2 linked regions of the Crateriforma conspicua genome follow. The main gene of each other region encodes a partner of the protein of the gene in region 2 in a complex. Links are inferred from orthologs where the notes say so. Each region holds a gene or a part of one and is shown on either strand. Other genes may lie near its edges.

What was found. Proteins that work in one complex are often made in the same cells at the same time.
Region 1: the proteins of Mal65_RS12610 (region 2) and trxA are in contact, whole or in part, in a crystal structure (PDB 1F6M), measured with the Escherichia coli proteins. The link is inferred for Crateriforma conspicua from one-to-one orthologs.

Annotation. Positions count from the first base shown.
Region 1 is NZ_CP036319.1:1,620,585-1,628,737, forward strand. The notes cover bases 2,530-5,254. They hold trxA (thioredoxin), read right to left. Parts: upstream 4,196-5,254; coding sequence 3,863-4,195; downstream 2,530-3,862. Other genes in these bases: Mal65_RS05940 (DegT/DnrJ/EryC1/StrS family aminotransferase), read left to right, coding at 2,554-3,714; Mal65_RS05950 (NUDIX hydrolase), read right to left, coding at 4,365-5,216; Mal65_RS05955 (sugar phosphate isomerase/epimerase family protein), read right to left, coding at 5,222-5,254. Outside these bases: fusA (elongation factor G), read right to left, coding at 1-1,985; more of Mal65_RS05955, read right to left, coding at 5,255-5,971; Mal65_RS05960 (ABC transporter permease), read left to right, coding at 6,150-7,835; Mal65_RS26370 (hypothetical protein), read left to right, coding at 7,925-8,095. UniProt on the Escherichia coli protein: Participates in various redox reactions through the reversible oxidation of its active center dithiol to a disulfide and catalyzes dithiol-disulfide exchange reactions.
Region 2 is NZ_CP036319.1:3,364,718-3,370,002, reverse strand. The notes cover bases 979-3,805. They hold Mal65_RS12610 (NAD(P)/FAD-dependent oxidoreductase), read left to right. Parts: upstream 979-1,768; coding sequence 1,769-2,842; downstream 2,843-3,805. Other genes in these bases: Mal65_RS12600 (NRAMP family divalent metal cation transporter), read left to right, coding at 3,648-3,805; Mal65_RS12605 (hypothetical protein), read right to left, coding at 2,818-3,090; Mal65_RS12615 (carbon starvation CstA family protein), read right to left, coding at 979-1,357. Also shown: more of Mal65_RS12615, read right to left, coding at 1-978; more of Mal65_RS12600, read left to right, coding at 3,806-5,249.

The DNA.
Region 1 (8,153 bases), 1.7 Mb from region 2 along the record:
CCCTGACCTTGCGTCATGCTGCGCAGGTCGGTGGCGTAACCGAAGGTTTCGGCCAGCGGGATTTCGGCTTGGATGATGCTGTTTCCGTCGACAACGTCGGTGCTGGTCATCACACCGCGGCGGCGGATGACGTCACCCACGACGGTCCCTTGGAAATCCTCGGGGCATTCGATTTCGACGTTCATGATCGGCTCGAGCAGCTTCGGCGACGCTTGCTTGAAGTATTCGCGGAAGCAGCCTTGTGCGGCGGTGTAGAACGCCTTTTCCGAGGAGTCGACTTCGTGATAGCTGCCGTCATCCAAGTCGATCCGGGTGCCGACCACCGGGTATTCGGCGACCGGGCCTTTACCCAGGCTGTCGACGAATCCCTTTTGGATTGCCGGAATGTATTGCTTGGGAATACGACCACCGACGACGTGATCTTCGAATTCAAAGCTGTCTTCGCTGTCCGATTCGATCGGTGACAGCTTGCCGACGATGTGAGCGTATTGACCGCTACCACCGGTTTGCTTCTTGTGCTTGTAATTGAATTCGACGGTCTTGGTCGGGCTTTCGCGATAGCTAACTTTCGGAGCACCGACTTCGATTTCCACGCCGTATTCGCGGCGGATCCGTTCGATGTAAACCTCCAGGTGCAATTCACCCATGCCGGAGATCAGGATCTCGTTGGTCTCTTCGTCGGTTTCGACGCGGAAGGTGGGGTCTTCCTTGCGGAAACGCTGCAGTGCCTTGCCCATCTTGTCGCCGTCGCTGCGGCTGGTCGGCGTCACGGCAATCTTGATGACCGGTTCGGGGACGAACATGGATTCCAGCGTGCAGAAATCACGTTCGACGCTGTAGGTGTCACCACTGGCCGAGTCGATGCCCATGACGGCGATGATGTCCCCGGCGGTCGCTTTGTCGATTTCTTCTCGCTTGTCGCTGTGCATGCGAACGATACGGCTGAACCGTTCTTTGCGACCGGTCCGTTGGTTCACATAGGTGCCGCCTTTTTCGATCGTGCCCTGATAGATCCGCATGAAGGTCAGTTGGCCGAACGGATCGTCGACGATCTTGAAAGCCATGCCGACGAACGGAGCATCGGGATCGGGTTTCAGTTCGATTCGCTTTTCTTCGTCCGACGGGTCGCGACCTTTGACTTCGCGATCCAGCGGGCTGGGCAGGTATTGGGTGACCGCATCCAACAGCGGCTGGACGCCTTTGTTCTTGAACGCGGTGCCCATGTAGACCGGGGTGGCACCGTTCAAGACGGCGTCACGGGTCACGCGATAGATCATGTCCTTGGGGACTTCTTCTTCGCTGAGCAGCAATTCCATGACTTCATCGCTGTAGTTGGACAGCGAATCCAGCATGTGCACGCGTTGTTCTTCGGCTTCGTCTTTCAAGTCGGCGGGGATTTCGCCGGTGACGACCTTTTCACCCTGATCACCATCGAAGGTGTAGGAGACCATTTCGATCAAGTCGACGACGCCACGGAAGTTGTCTTCGATACCGATCGGGATCTGCATCAGGAAGGCGTCGGCGCCCAGCTTTTCACGCAACTGTTCGACGACCCGCCGGGGGTTCGAACCGGTGCGGTCCATTTTGTTGATGAATGCCAAACGGGGAACGTTGTAGCGTTTCATTTGGCGGTCGACGGTGATCGACTGGCTTTGCACGCCGCCGACGGCACACAGAACCAAGACGGCACCGTCCAAGACACGCAGCGAACGTTCCACTTCGACGGTGAAGTCGACGTGACCGGGGGTGTCGATCAGGTTGATCGCGTGATCTTTGTATTCGACGCTGGTCGCGGCACTGGTGATCGTGATTCCACGTTCTTGCTCCAGCTCCATGTGGTCCATGGTCGCGCCGTCGCCGTCCCCGCGGACTTCTTCGATCTTGTGAATACGGCCGGTGTAAAACAGGATCCGCTCACTGAGGGTGGTTTTGCCGGAGTCAATGTGGGCACTGATCCCGATGTTGCGAACCTTCTCCAATTTCATACTCTTCTAAACCTCTACTGGCGCCGGCGATGGGATTCGACGTGTTCCGGATTCGACGCGTCAGACGATTCGCGTCGCGATTTAATACAAGGCGCCCCGGAAGATCGATGTCGCGGGCCTGGACAATTGTGTTGTTGATGCGGCTCGGGCGAGGCGTTTGAAGCAGAAATATCGCAAAGCTTTGCCCAGATTGGAAGGGCAAAGGTGCGACGAAGTATCCCGGACTCCGGGCGCGGACCGATCGGAGCCCGTCGGTTGGCCGGTCCGGGGCGGGGTGGAGGTTTGGGACGCCGGACCCGATATCGCTGCTTCGGCGTGGTTTTTTATCTTGCATGACCGTTGGGGAAACGCAAGAGCCCCTGCGTCGGATCCGTCGAGTCGACCCAAAAACGGGGCGGCCAGCGCCCGGATCAAATTGCCGCGACGGCCAAGCATCCGTCGCACCGGCCGAGGGCCATTTTTCTTCTATTGACCCACGCCCCGGCCGCGTCTAACAACTTGTCCTGTCAGTGTTCAACTCGGCAAGGCGGCCGAGCTTCTGCATTCATCCAAGGAAGGTCATCGAACCATGCCAGGCCCGAATTCTGTTCCGCTGTTGGACGTCAACCGCGACAATCGCCCTTATCGTGAAGAATTCATGAGCGCCCTGGCCGGCGTCCTGGATTCCGGACGCTTTCTGTTCGGCCCCGATGTGGTCGAACTGGAATCGGAAGTCGCCAAATACAGCCAAGCCCAATTTGCCGTCGGTTGTGCCTCCGGCAGTGACGCCTTGTTGCTGGCCCTGATGGCCCTGAACATCGGCCCGGGCGACGAAGTGATCGTTCCCAGCTTTACTTTCTTCGCGTCGGTCAGCTGCATCACGCGACTGGGCGCCACGCCGGTCTTCATCGACATCGATCCGGACACCTACAACATGGATGTCGACCAGCTGGATTCGCTGATCGGCCCCAAAACGGCAGCCATCATTCCCGTGCACCTGTTCGGACAGTGTGCCCGCATTGACCGGATCTGTCAGATCGCCGCCGAGCATGATATTCCGGTGGTCGAAGACGCCGCCCAGTCGATCGGTGCGGCCTATCATTCACGTCCCGCCGGCAGCTGGGGAACCGTGGGCTGTTTCAGCTTCTATCCGACCAAGAACTTGGGCGGCATGGGCGACGGCGGCATGCTGACGACCAATGACGAAGCTTTCGCGGATCGGCTGCGTTTGTTCGCCGGCCACGGCATGCGGCCCCGCTATTATCACAAGGTGGTGGGCATCAACAGCCGCTTGGACACGTTCCAGGCCGCCGTGTTGCGGGTGAAGATGAATCACTTGCCCCAGGCCGTCGAAGGCCGGCGCACCAACGCCACGCGGTATCACCACTTGTTCCGCGAAGCCGGTTTGGTCGAAGACGGCCCGGTCACCTTGCCGGTGATCGACGAGAACGCTTTCTCGGTCTGGAACCAGTATTCAATTCGCATCGCCGACGGGCGACGCGACGAAGTCCGCCAGTACTTGGCCGACAATGGTGTGGGTTCGGAAATCTATTACCCGGTGCCGATGCACCAGCAAGAGTGCTTTGAAAACATCGGCTTCAAAGCCGGCGATTTGAGCGAGACCGAGCGGGCCAGCCGCGAGATCTTGAACCTGCCGATCTTCCCGTCGCTGACCGTGGAAGAACAAAACCGAGTCGTCGAAGTGGTCGGTCAGTTCTATCAGTCGGGCGAAGCCAAGAAGGCCGCCTGAACGAACCGGGGCTGTGGTCCCACCGAACCGCCGTTTTGGCGGGCGGATTTGACTGCCTCGTTTGAAAGACCAACGAAAACAGGCCGCGTGCGATGATTCGCATGCGGCCTGTTTCGTGAATCGGATGCCAAAAGGCGTCACCTTGGAATCAAGACGTTGCCGCCGAATCCAGGGCTTCTTGCAGCGCGGCCTTGGGGCGAACGCCCACGAAGCTCTCGCTGACTTCGCCGCCTTTGAAAACCAACAGCGTCGGGATGCTATTGATGCCGAAACGCTGGGCGGCGCCGGGGTTATCGTCGATGTTGATCTTGCCGATTTTGACCGACGGGTTTTCGCCAGCCAGTTCATCGATCATGGGAGCGATTTGACGACAAGGGCCGCACCAGGGTGCCCAAAAGTCGACCAAGACGGGTTGGTCCGATTGCAGCACTTCGGAGTCGAAATTGTCGTCGGTGAATTCTTTGACAGCATCGGAAGCCATGACAGTGGTCTCTCGTTTTGTACGGATAGTTAAACGGGGAATCGGTCGGGATCGCGGTAATCGTTCACAGGGACTGATCGACGGTGATCCATCGGCGGGCGGGGCGTGTCACATCCGGTCGACGACGCCTTGCACAGACGGCCGAATTGTAGGATGGCAACACCCGCTGTCAATTTGCCGGTCCGACCGGAACGTCTGACAAGGTAAGCAAGTGCTGAGCCAATTCGTCCAGAATCATCGCTGTGGCACCCCAAACCTTGTGTTCGCCGTGTGCAAACGCCGGCGTGCGGAACTGCAAATGACCAACGCGATGTTCGCCCCGACGGACGGATCGTATTTCGGTGTGTCGTGACAGGTTTCCCGCGACGACCTGCCGCAGAAGTGTTTCCAGCGGCAAATCCAGCACCTGATCAACCTCGGCCGGGTCGGGGCACCAGGGGGCGGATTCTTTTCGTAGCCACGCGACCCAGGGGGTGACCCGGTTGTCGCTGGCATAGACATACTGGCATGCCAGCCGTCCGATCCACTGGCGGACCACGGCGGGGCGACCCAATTCTTCGGCGAATTCCCGCAAGGCGGCTTCGCGGGTGTCTTCGCCCGGTTCCACCCGACCCCCGGGAAAGCAGATTTGCCCACCGTGATGTTTCAGCAGACTGGGCCGCCGCGTCAACAAGACACGCATGTGGCGGAGCGATGGGCGCGGTTGGTGGGCATCCGTCGCGGATTGACCGCCGGCCGGGGCTTTCTTTGATGCCGATCCGCTGGGCGCGACTTCCGCACACGACACACCATTTTGACCAGACGCATCTTCGTAAATGCCGACCAGCACCGCGGCGCGGCGAGCACGGAGCGGTGCGGGGCCACGGTGGCGACCATAGGCAAGTGGCACGGCCGCGATCGAACGATAGCGTCGCGACAGTTCGGGCGTTTCGCCGCGTTGTCGCAAGCGGTCGCTGAGTTGTTGCGGCCAAGTCGCCGGCAATTGCCACCGATCCGGTCGCCTGGTTGCCGGTATTTTCACGGTTGCTAAATCAACGTTTCCAACAATCGACGAAGCTTTCGCAATTCGACGCGATGATCCAAGTCTTCCTGGGGCGCCATGTGGATCGTCAAAGCGCGATCGTATTTTTCACGTTCCAGCTGGGTGACCAATTTGCCGTAGTCGATTTCGCCCTGCCCCACGCTGACTTGGAACGCATCGGGGCGGGTGTCGCGAAGGTGCGTGTTGATCACATACTTCAGGATCTTGTCCAGCGATTTGCCTTTGGCCGGACCGGCAACGTAAACGCTGGGGTCCAATGTGATGCCCAGGCCATCGACGTTGTTGCACAAGACCATCAACGTGTCGGGGTCTTCGCTGAGACAGCCCAGCTGGCTGCGGACCGCGACGCGTACGCCTTCGGTTTCCGCGATGCTGACCAGCCGCTGAAGGTGTTCGACTTCTTCATTGAAAGGCGTGCCCAGTTCCGCCGAAGGCACGGTCAAATTGACGACCTTGGTGGCTTTGGCGATCCGGCACAAATCGTGGAAGTCGTCGTAGTGCTGGTCACCTGTGCTGTCCAATTCGATGCTGTAACCGGAGATGTCCAGCCGGTGGGTGTACCGAAGCAATTGGATTCCGCGGTCCGGATCAGCCAGGATTTCGCTGGGGCGAGTGTGCGCGCCGGACTCGTGAATGGCGATCTCGATCGCGCTAAAATCCAGGTCCTGCAGCGTTTCGATGCTGGTTTGCAGGTCATCAGCCGGCCAACATTCCGTCGAAGCAGCGACAAACAATTCAGGCGTCCTTTCAGCAACAAATCAATCGGTTTTGCGTAACCGGCGCAGTCTACTGCGCCGGCGTCGATCGCTAAACCCTGATTGCCAAACAGGTTCACCGGTTCACCGGTCGTCGCGTCCGTCCCGCGGGCTGGTGGTCTGACAAGGTGGGTGATCGATCCGGTAAGCTGCCCGCATGACGTCTGAAAATGATCCCCAGTCCAACAGCGACACGAATTCGGCTGATGTGCGGTCGATCGGGGGACCCGTGCGGCTGGAACGGCTTTGCGTGGACGTGGCGGGTCGCCGTTTGTTGGATGACGCTCGGTTAGATTTGGAGCCGGGAAAACTGCTGGTCGTCGTCGGTGGCAGTGGGGCCGGCAAATCCGTGTTGCTGCGGATTCTGGCCGGCTTGTTGCCGCGTGATGGTGCCGTCGTGCGCTGGTCGGCTGACATCGCCGCTGGCACTGCGGGACACCCTGACACCGATGCCGGATCGAAGGGGCCGGCCCGCCTGGGCGCCGCACTGTCACCTCTGCTTCGTCGCGTGGGCGTGGTGTTTCAACAGTTTGCGTTGTTCGATGAACTGTCGCCGACGGCCAATGTCCAGTTTGCGATGGACCATCGCGGCGATCGTCATCGGCCACCCGAACAAGACGCGGCCGGTTGGTTGGCGGAATTGGGGGTGCCCGCGGAAGTTCCCGTTGCCGGACTTAGCGGTGGTCAGAAACAGCGGCTGGCCATCGCACGGACGTTGGCCTCCGATCCAGAAGTCATCCTGTACGACGAACCGACATCAGGACTGGATGCGGCCAGCGGTGCGAAGGTGGCGTCCTTGATTCGCCAGACTCAGCAGATTCATCACCGGACCAGTGTGGTCGTCACGCACGATTATCAAACGCTGATACCGATTGCGGACGAAGTCGTCTTCTTGGACAGTCGGCAAAAGCAACTGGTTTCCGTCCCACGCGATCAGTGGTCGCAGATTCATCAGTGGATGCATCCTGTCGCAGCAGACCCGGCAAACGCAAAAACGCCGGAACATCTGTCGGGCACACGTGGGTGGTCGATGGGGCGCCGTTTGATCGAACAGCTGGACACGTTCCTGTTGGCCAGCTCCGATGCATTGATCAGTGCGCTGCGATTGCCCGTCGATGTGTTGCCAGTTTTCCCGCGATGGAAATGGGCGGGGCGATTCTTTGTGCACTATTTGCGATTGGTGGGCGGCCCATCGGCATGCGTGTATTTGGCCATCGCGGGTTTGATCGCCGGGTTCACGACGACCTATTTCACGTTTCGCTTTCTGCCGTTTCGACTGTACACGCAACCGTTGTTGATCGACGAATTGTTGGCGTCGATCGGGTTCGCGTTGTATCGAATTTTGGTTCCCGTATTGGCAACGATCTTGGTGGCGGCTCGCTGTGGTGCCGCGGTGGCCGCCGACGTGGGCGTCAAGCGATACGGCGGCCAGGTCGATGCGATGCGGACGCTGGGTGTTCGGCCGCAAGCTTATTTGTTGGTTCCAATTTTGGCGGCCTTTCTGGTAGCCACCCCTGTGTTGGAATGGATCGCTTTTTTTGCCGCGCGGTTGATCAGCATGGTGACGTTCTCCGCCACACATGCCGACATCCCGTCCTATTTTTGGGACCAGCACTTCTTCCGCAATCTTCGCGGGCAAGATGGCCTTTGGCCGAAGGGGGCGGGCTGGGTTTTCGGAAAGAACGCCGCGTGCGGTGTGGGCACCGCGGTGATCAGCTACTATCAAGGTCTGCGATCCAAACAGTCCGCCGCTGACGTCAGCCAGGCGATCACGGCGACCGTGCTTTGGACGACCTTGTGGGTTTTGGGCGTCCACTTTGCCGTTGCGTTGATGGAATTTTAATCGTCGACGCATCGCCACCGTGTTGTCGCACGCGATCCCCACGTTTTGAATTCGGATTCCCAACCGGCTCAACCACGAAACGAATCGAGATGGATAAGAAAGCCAAAAAACGACTGGAAGTCATTAAGAAGAAGCTAAGCACACTGCGCCCAAGATTGGCCGGTTCGAAGCAGCAGGCCGATGATCCAGAAGAAACCAAAGCGTTGGAAGAAGAGATCGCCGCGCTGGAGGCCGAAGCGGAAAAGTTGCGGGCGTCTTGAGGTACGACCAAGCAAGCCCGCATCTGTGCGTGCCTGTAAAACGAAAACAGGCAACCTT
Region 2 (5,285 bases):
TGTCCAGCGTGGTGGCCGCGAAACAGGCCACCAGCGTCGCCATCAACGCCACGCCCAGCTTCAGCGGCAATCCAACGGCGGTCAAAAAGTTCGCACCGCCGTCGATAAACGCGGCCAACTTTTTCGACAAGTCCTGCTTTTTCCATCCCGCGTTGGGATCACCATCGGCTCCCGTGCGGTAATAGTCGCGCCACGCCTGTTGGCCCGTCGCCGCTTGACGGCTGAACGAGGCAATGCCGTCGTCGCCGACGGTCCGCGTGACTTTGCCCATTCCCACGCCGGCACAACAGGCCAGGATCACGATCACCGCCAACATGCCTTCCAACAACATGCCGCCATAGCCGACCGCTTGGGCGTCGCCGGCCTTTTCCAACTGCTTGCTGGTCGTTCCACTGCTGACCAGACAATGAAACCCGCTGCAGGCGCCACACGCGATCGTGATGAACAGGAACGGCAAGATCGGCGGTGCGTCGGCCGGGATTTCTTTGGCGATTGCCGGTGCGGACTGCGTCAGGTCGGCCGCGCCGGTGGTCGATGCCACGCCCACGCCGATGACGATCAATGCGAGCGCCAAAAACAATTGCAGACTGTTGATGTAGTCACGCGGTTGCAACAACAACCAGACCGGCAACACCGACGCGACGTAGGCATAGGCCAACAAGATGACCGTCCAAACGACGACCGGATTCAGGTACTTCGCATCGGCGGGCAAAATCCCGGCCAGATCCACCGGCATGAGGTACGCCCCGACATAGACCGCCAAATACAGCAACGTCAGACCGATAAGGCTGGGCAACAACAATCCGCCGCCACGACGGTACACCCACCATCCGATCATCACCGCCACGGGCATCGCGATCCATACGCTTAACACCGATTCGGGATACAACGCAAAGATCACGGCGATGACCAAACCAAAGATCGCCAGGACGACCGACAAAGCCATCGCCAGGACGGTCAGAAACAGAATCTTTGCCCGCGGCGACACCAAACGCCCCGCCGCTTGGCCGATCGACTGGCCCTTGTTGCGGATGCTGATCACCAGAGCCGACAAATCGTGGACGCCGCCGATCAGGATCGACCCGAACACGACCCACAACAACGCCGGCAACCACCCCCAAAACACGGCCAACGCCGGGCCGACGATGGGGCCGGTTCCCGCGATGCTGGTGAAGTGGTGTCCAAAAACGATGCTCCGCCGGGTGGGAACGTAATCGACATCGTCACGCAATTCTTCGCTGGGCATCACCGCGTCGTCGGTCAGGGCGAACAGCTTTCGCGCCAACCAGCGACCGTAGGTGTGATAGGCGACCAGAAAGCCCAGCATCGAAGCGACGGCGACAATCAGGGTGCTCATGGGCGATGATAACGGCAAAGGGTTGGCGACCGGGCGGATCGTCGCGGCAAACGCGTCGGACGGTTTTCACCACGCCAAAAGGTCAGGCGGTGCCGGAAAACGGATCCGAATTTGACGCCAGAAATCCGGGCAATGGTCGCCCCTGGGGCGGATATTGGTGGCCACCTATACTAACGCTGCCGAACCGGACGCACACGGCGCTGCGGAGCCCCGGCGGGCAAATTTCGGCTTGCCCGATTCCCAAAAATGCCGTCTCGGCATGACGGGCGTTTTGATTGACGCGGCTCCGCTTGGCACTCATCCGGTTCATTTGGCCATTGCCATGATGACGCCTTCGTCGATGGCCTTCCAGCGACACGAACGATCCGACAACGACACCAGCATTCACCTTCTGTGAGGAAAGACAGATCCATGGCTGACTCCATCGAAAAAACCATCATCATCGGCAGCGGACCGGCCGGCTGGTCGGCCGCCATCTACGCCGCCCGCGCCAACCTGAATCCGGTCTTGTACGAGGGAACGGTCAAGCCGGAAATGATCCCGCTGGGCCAGTTGGCATACACGACGGAAGTCGAAAACTTTGCGGGCTTTCCGGCCGGCAACATCCGTGCATTCGTCGAATCCGCCGTCGACAAGGACCGGCATTACAACTTGCCCATGGTCCCCCAAGGTCACGAAAAAGACGGCCAGCCACACTACGCCGTCCAAGGCGTCGAGCTGATGGAGTTGATGAAACAACAGGCGCTGAATTTCGGCACCAAAGTCGTTTCCGATGACATTGTCGGCGTGGATTTCAACAGCGGCGGCGTCCACACGCTGCACACCGGCAGCGGCGAATCGGTGAAGACGCACACCGTGATCGTGGCGACCGGCGCGCGTGCGAATTACCTGGGTCTGCCCAGCGAAGAAGCCTACAAGAACAAAGGCGTCAGCGCGTGTGCGGTCTGTGACGGCGCTTTGCCGATCTATCGCAGCAAGCCGTTGGCCGTCGTCGGCGGTGGTGATTCCGCGGTGGAAGAGGCCACGTATCTGGCCAACCTGAAGAACGCCGCGACGATCTACATGATCATCCGTCGCGACGAAATGCGCGCCAGCAAGGTGATGCAAGACCGCGCGATGAATCACCCCAACATCGAAATCAAGTGGAACCGTGTCGTCGACGAAGTCTTGGGTGACGGCAACCAAGTCAACGCGTTGCGGCTGAAGAGCACCGTGGATGACGAAACGGAAAACTTGGACGTCGGCGGATTGTTCTTGGCGATCGGCCACACGCCCAACACGGCGTTCCTGAAAGACGCCCTGAAGATGAACGACGAAGGCTATCTGCAGTGGACCAAACCGTTCCGGACCAACACCGAAGTCGACGGGGTATTCGCCGCCGGTGACGTTGCCGACGATTATTACCGTCAAGCGATCACATCAGCCGGCACCGGGTGCATGGCCGCATTGGACGCCGAACGCTACCTGGGCGAAAAAGACGTGTGATCGGCATGGCCGGTCGTTTCGCGGGCCGGCAACCGATCCGCGTTGTGGGCCGGCGATCTGTCTAAGCGTCCGGCGGTTCGCTGGGTGAGTCGCGAATCGTTGAAACGCAATTCTTTCCCGACGTCGCCGCCATTGGTGGCGACGTTGACTGGCCGCAGTCGCAACTTTCCAGCAGGTTCGCTTTGCCCCGACAGGCCCGATGCGACAAGTAAACCGGTCAAACAAACGACGAAGCTGAACAGCGTCATCCGCATGATTGGGTGCCCCGAAAAAGACGTTCAGAAAAGATGGGTCGCCGGATCGTTGGTGCCTTCCATCGATCAACGACGCCCCCGCATCGTTGATCGCTGTGTCCGACAGGAAAACCCTAGCTCGAAATGACGGACCATTCGGCACGTTTTTGCGACGTGCGACATGTTGGCACGATTTGACGAATGACGGTGCTGCGGCGGCGCCATGCCCGGGGGTGAACCGTCGACCATCGTCGTCGGAATTCTGTTGGCCGGATCGCGATTCTTCTGGCTGAATCGCAATGGAACAATGCCAACACCGGCCGCACCGCAAGCCGCATAGCGGAAGGTCCGGCTTGCAAGCTTTCCCAGACATGCAAACCACTCGGGCGCGTCGTTGTGTTTGGGTGGATGATCTTTGCGCCCCCGCTGAACCTTTCCTGCTAGTTTCGTCGGCCCACAGCGTCTGATATTCTGTCGATCCCTCGCGGTGCGTTAGGCGGTGCTTCGATCGATGTCCTCTGCGCGTTGCCCCCATTCCCCCCTGTGTTGACAGCCCCCCTCAGGACTCAGCAATGTCAGAACAAGCAAGCACATCCCAAGCAGCCGTTTCGGAAGAAATGAAAGCTGAGATCGCTGAGCTCGAACGTCTCAACGGGCTGCCCTTTGCATCTTCGGCGTTGGGCTACATCAAACGCACCGGCCCCGGGTTGCTGCAAAGTGCCATGACATTGGGCGCCGGCAGTGCCGCGGCATCGGTGATCGCCGGTGCATCGTTTGGATACAAGCTGTTGTGGGTCCAGCCGGTTGCGATGTTCTTGGGCGTCATGATGCTCGGTGCACTCAGCAACGTGGTTTTGACCACGGGTGAACGACCCTACAAATCGTTCGGACGCGAGATCGGAAAATGGCTGGTCGTCCTGTGGGCACTGGGCACGATCATGTCGTCGATCATTTGGCACTTTCCGCAATATGGTCTGGCCGCCAGTGCGGCGCGTGACCTGGGTGCGTTGCAGGAAATCGTCAGCATCCCGCCGGAGATCACCGCGGCCAGCAGTGTCGTCGACGAGGCGATGAAGACGAATGATCCCGCGGTCATTGACCAGGCCAAAGCGAACCTTAGCAAGGTCACCAGCGAAAGCACGCCCTTGGGACTGGGATTCACCCCAGCCGGCTTGGCGATCAGTTTCGGGATCGGGATTTTGATCCTCTGCATCAACATCGTGACCACGTTCAACTACGGCGGTGATTCCAAAGGCGTTCGAATTTACGAATGGTTTCTACGCGGCTGCATTGCCTTGGTCGTCGTGATGTTCGGAATCGTGGTGGTCGCCAAAATTGATGTCGTGGCGGCCGAGTCGGGGGAGATCCTCAAAGGCTTCATCGGCTGGTACGGAATCCCGAACCTGTGGAACGTCGATGGTTCACTGAACAACAGCACGGTCACTCAAGTACTGGGGATGCTTGGTGCCGCGGTCGGTATCAACATGACGTTCCTGTATCCGTACTCGCTGCTGAAAAAGGGTTGGGGCGTTCACCACAAAAAGCTCGCCCGCTGGGATTTAGGCATGACGATGTTCTTGCCCTTCGTGCTGGTGACCTCGCTGGTGATCATCGCGATGAAGGTCGGCGGAGTTTACGACGGCGCGGATGTCGTCAACACAACGATTCGCCCGCTGGGTGCGGCCAAGGCGCTCGGTGGTGTGCTTGGCGAAAACGCCGGCCGCGTGATCTTCGACTTGGGTTTGATCGGGATGACCTGCGGGGCGATCAGCACTCACATGGTCGTTTGTGGGTTCACGTTCTGTGAAATGCTGGGATTGGAACAAACCAAAAAGCGTTTCCGATTGTTCGCCCTGACTCCCGCCATCGGCATCCTGGGCGTCGTGGCGACGTTGCCGATTTGGTTCCCGGTCGCGGCATCGGCGGTTTGCTTCACGATGCTGCCGATCGCTTACCTGACGTTCTTGATCATGAACAACAAACGCAGCTACATCGGCGACGCCGTTGGCAGTGGGTTCCCGCGATTGCTGTTCAATACCATCCTGGTGATCGCGCTGGCGGTGGCCACCATCGGATCGGGGATCAAGATCTACGGCAACGTGATCAAGAAGATCATGCCGGCCAAAGAGCCCGCGGCCGAACTGGTGGTGCCGGTCGATTCGAGGGCCTGTTAAGGTCATTCGACCTCCCGCCATCCAGCGGCAAAACCG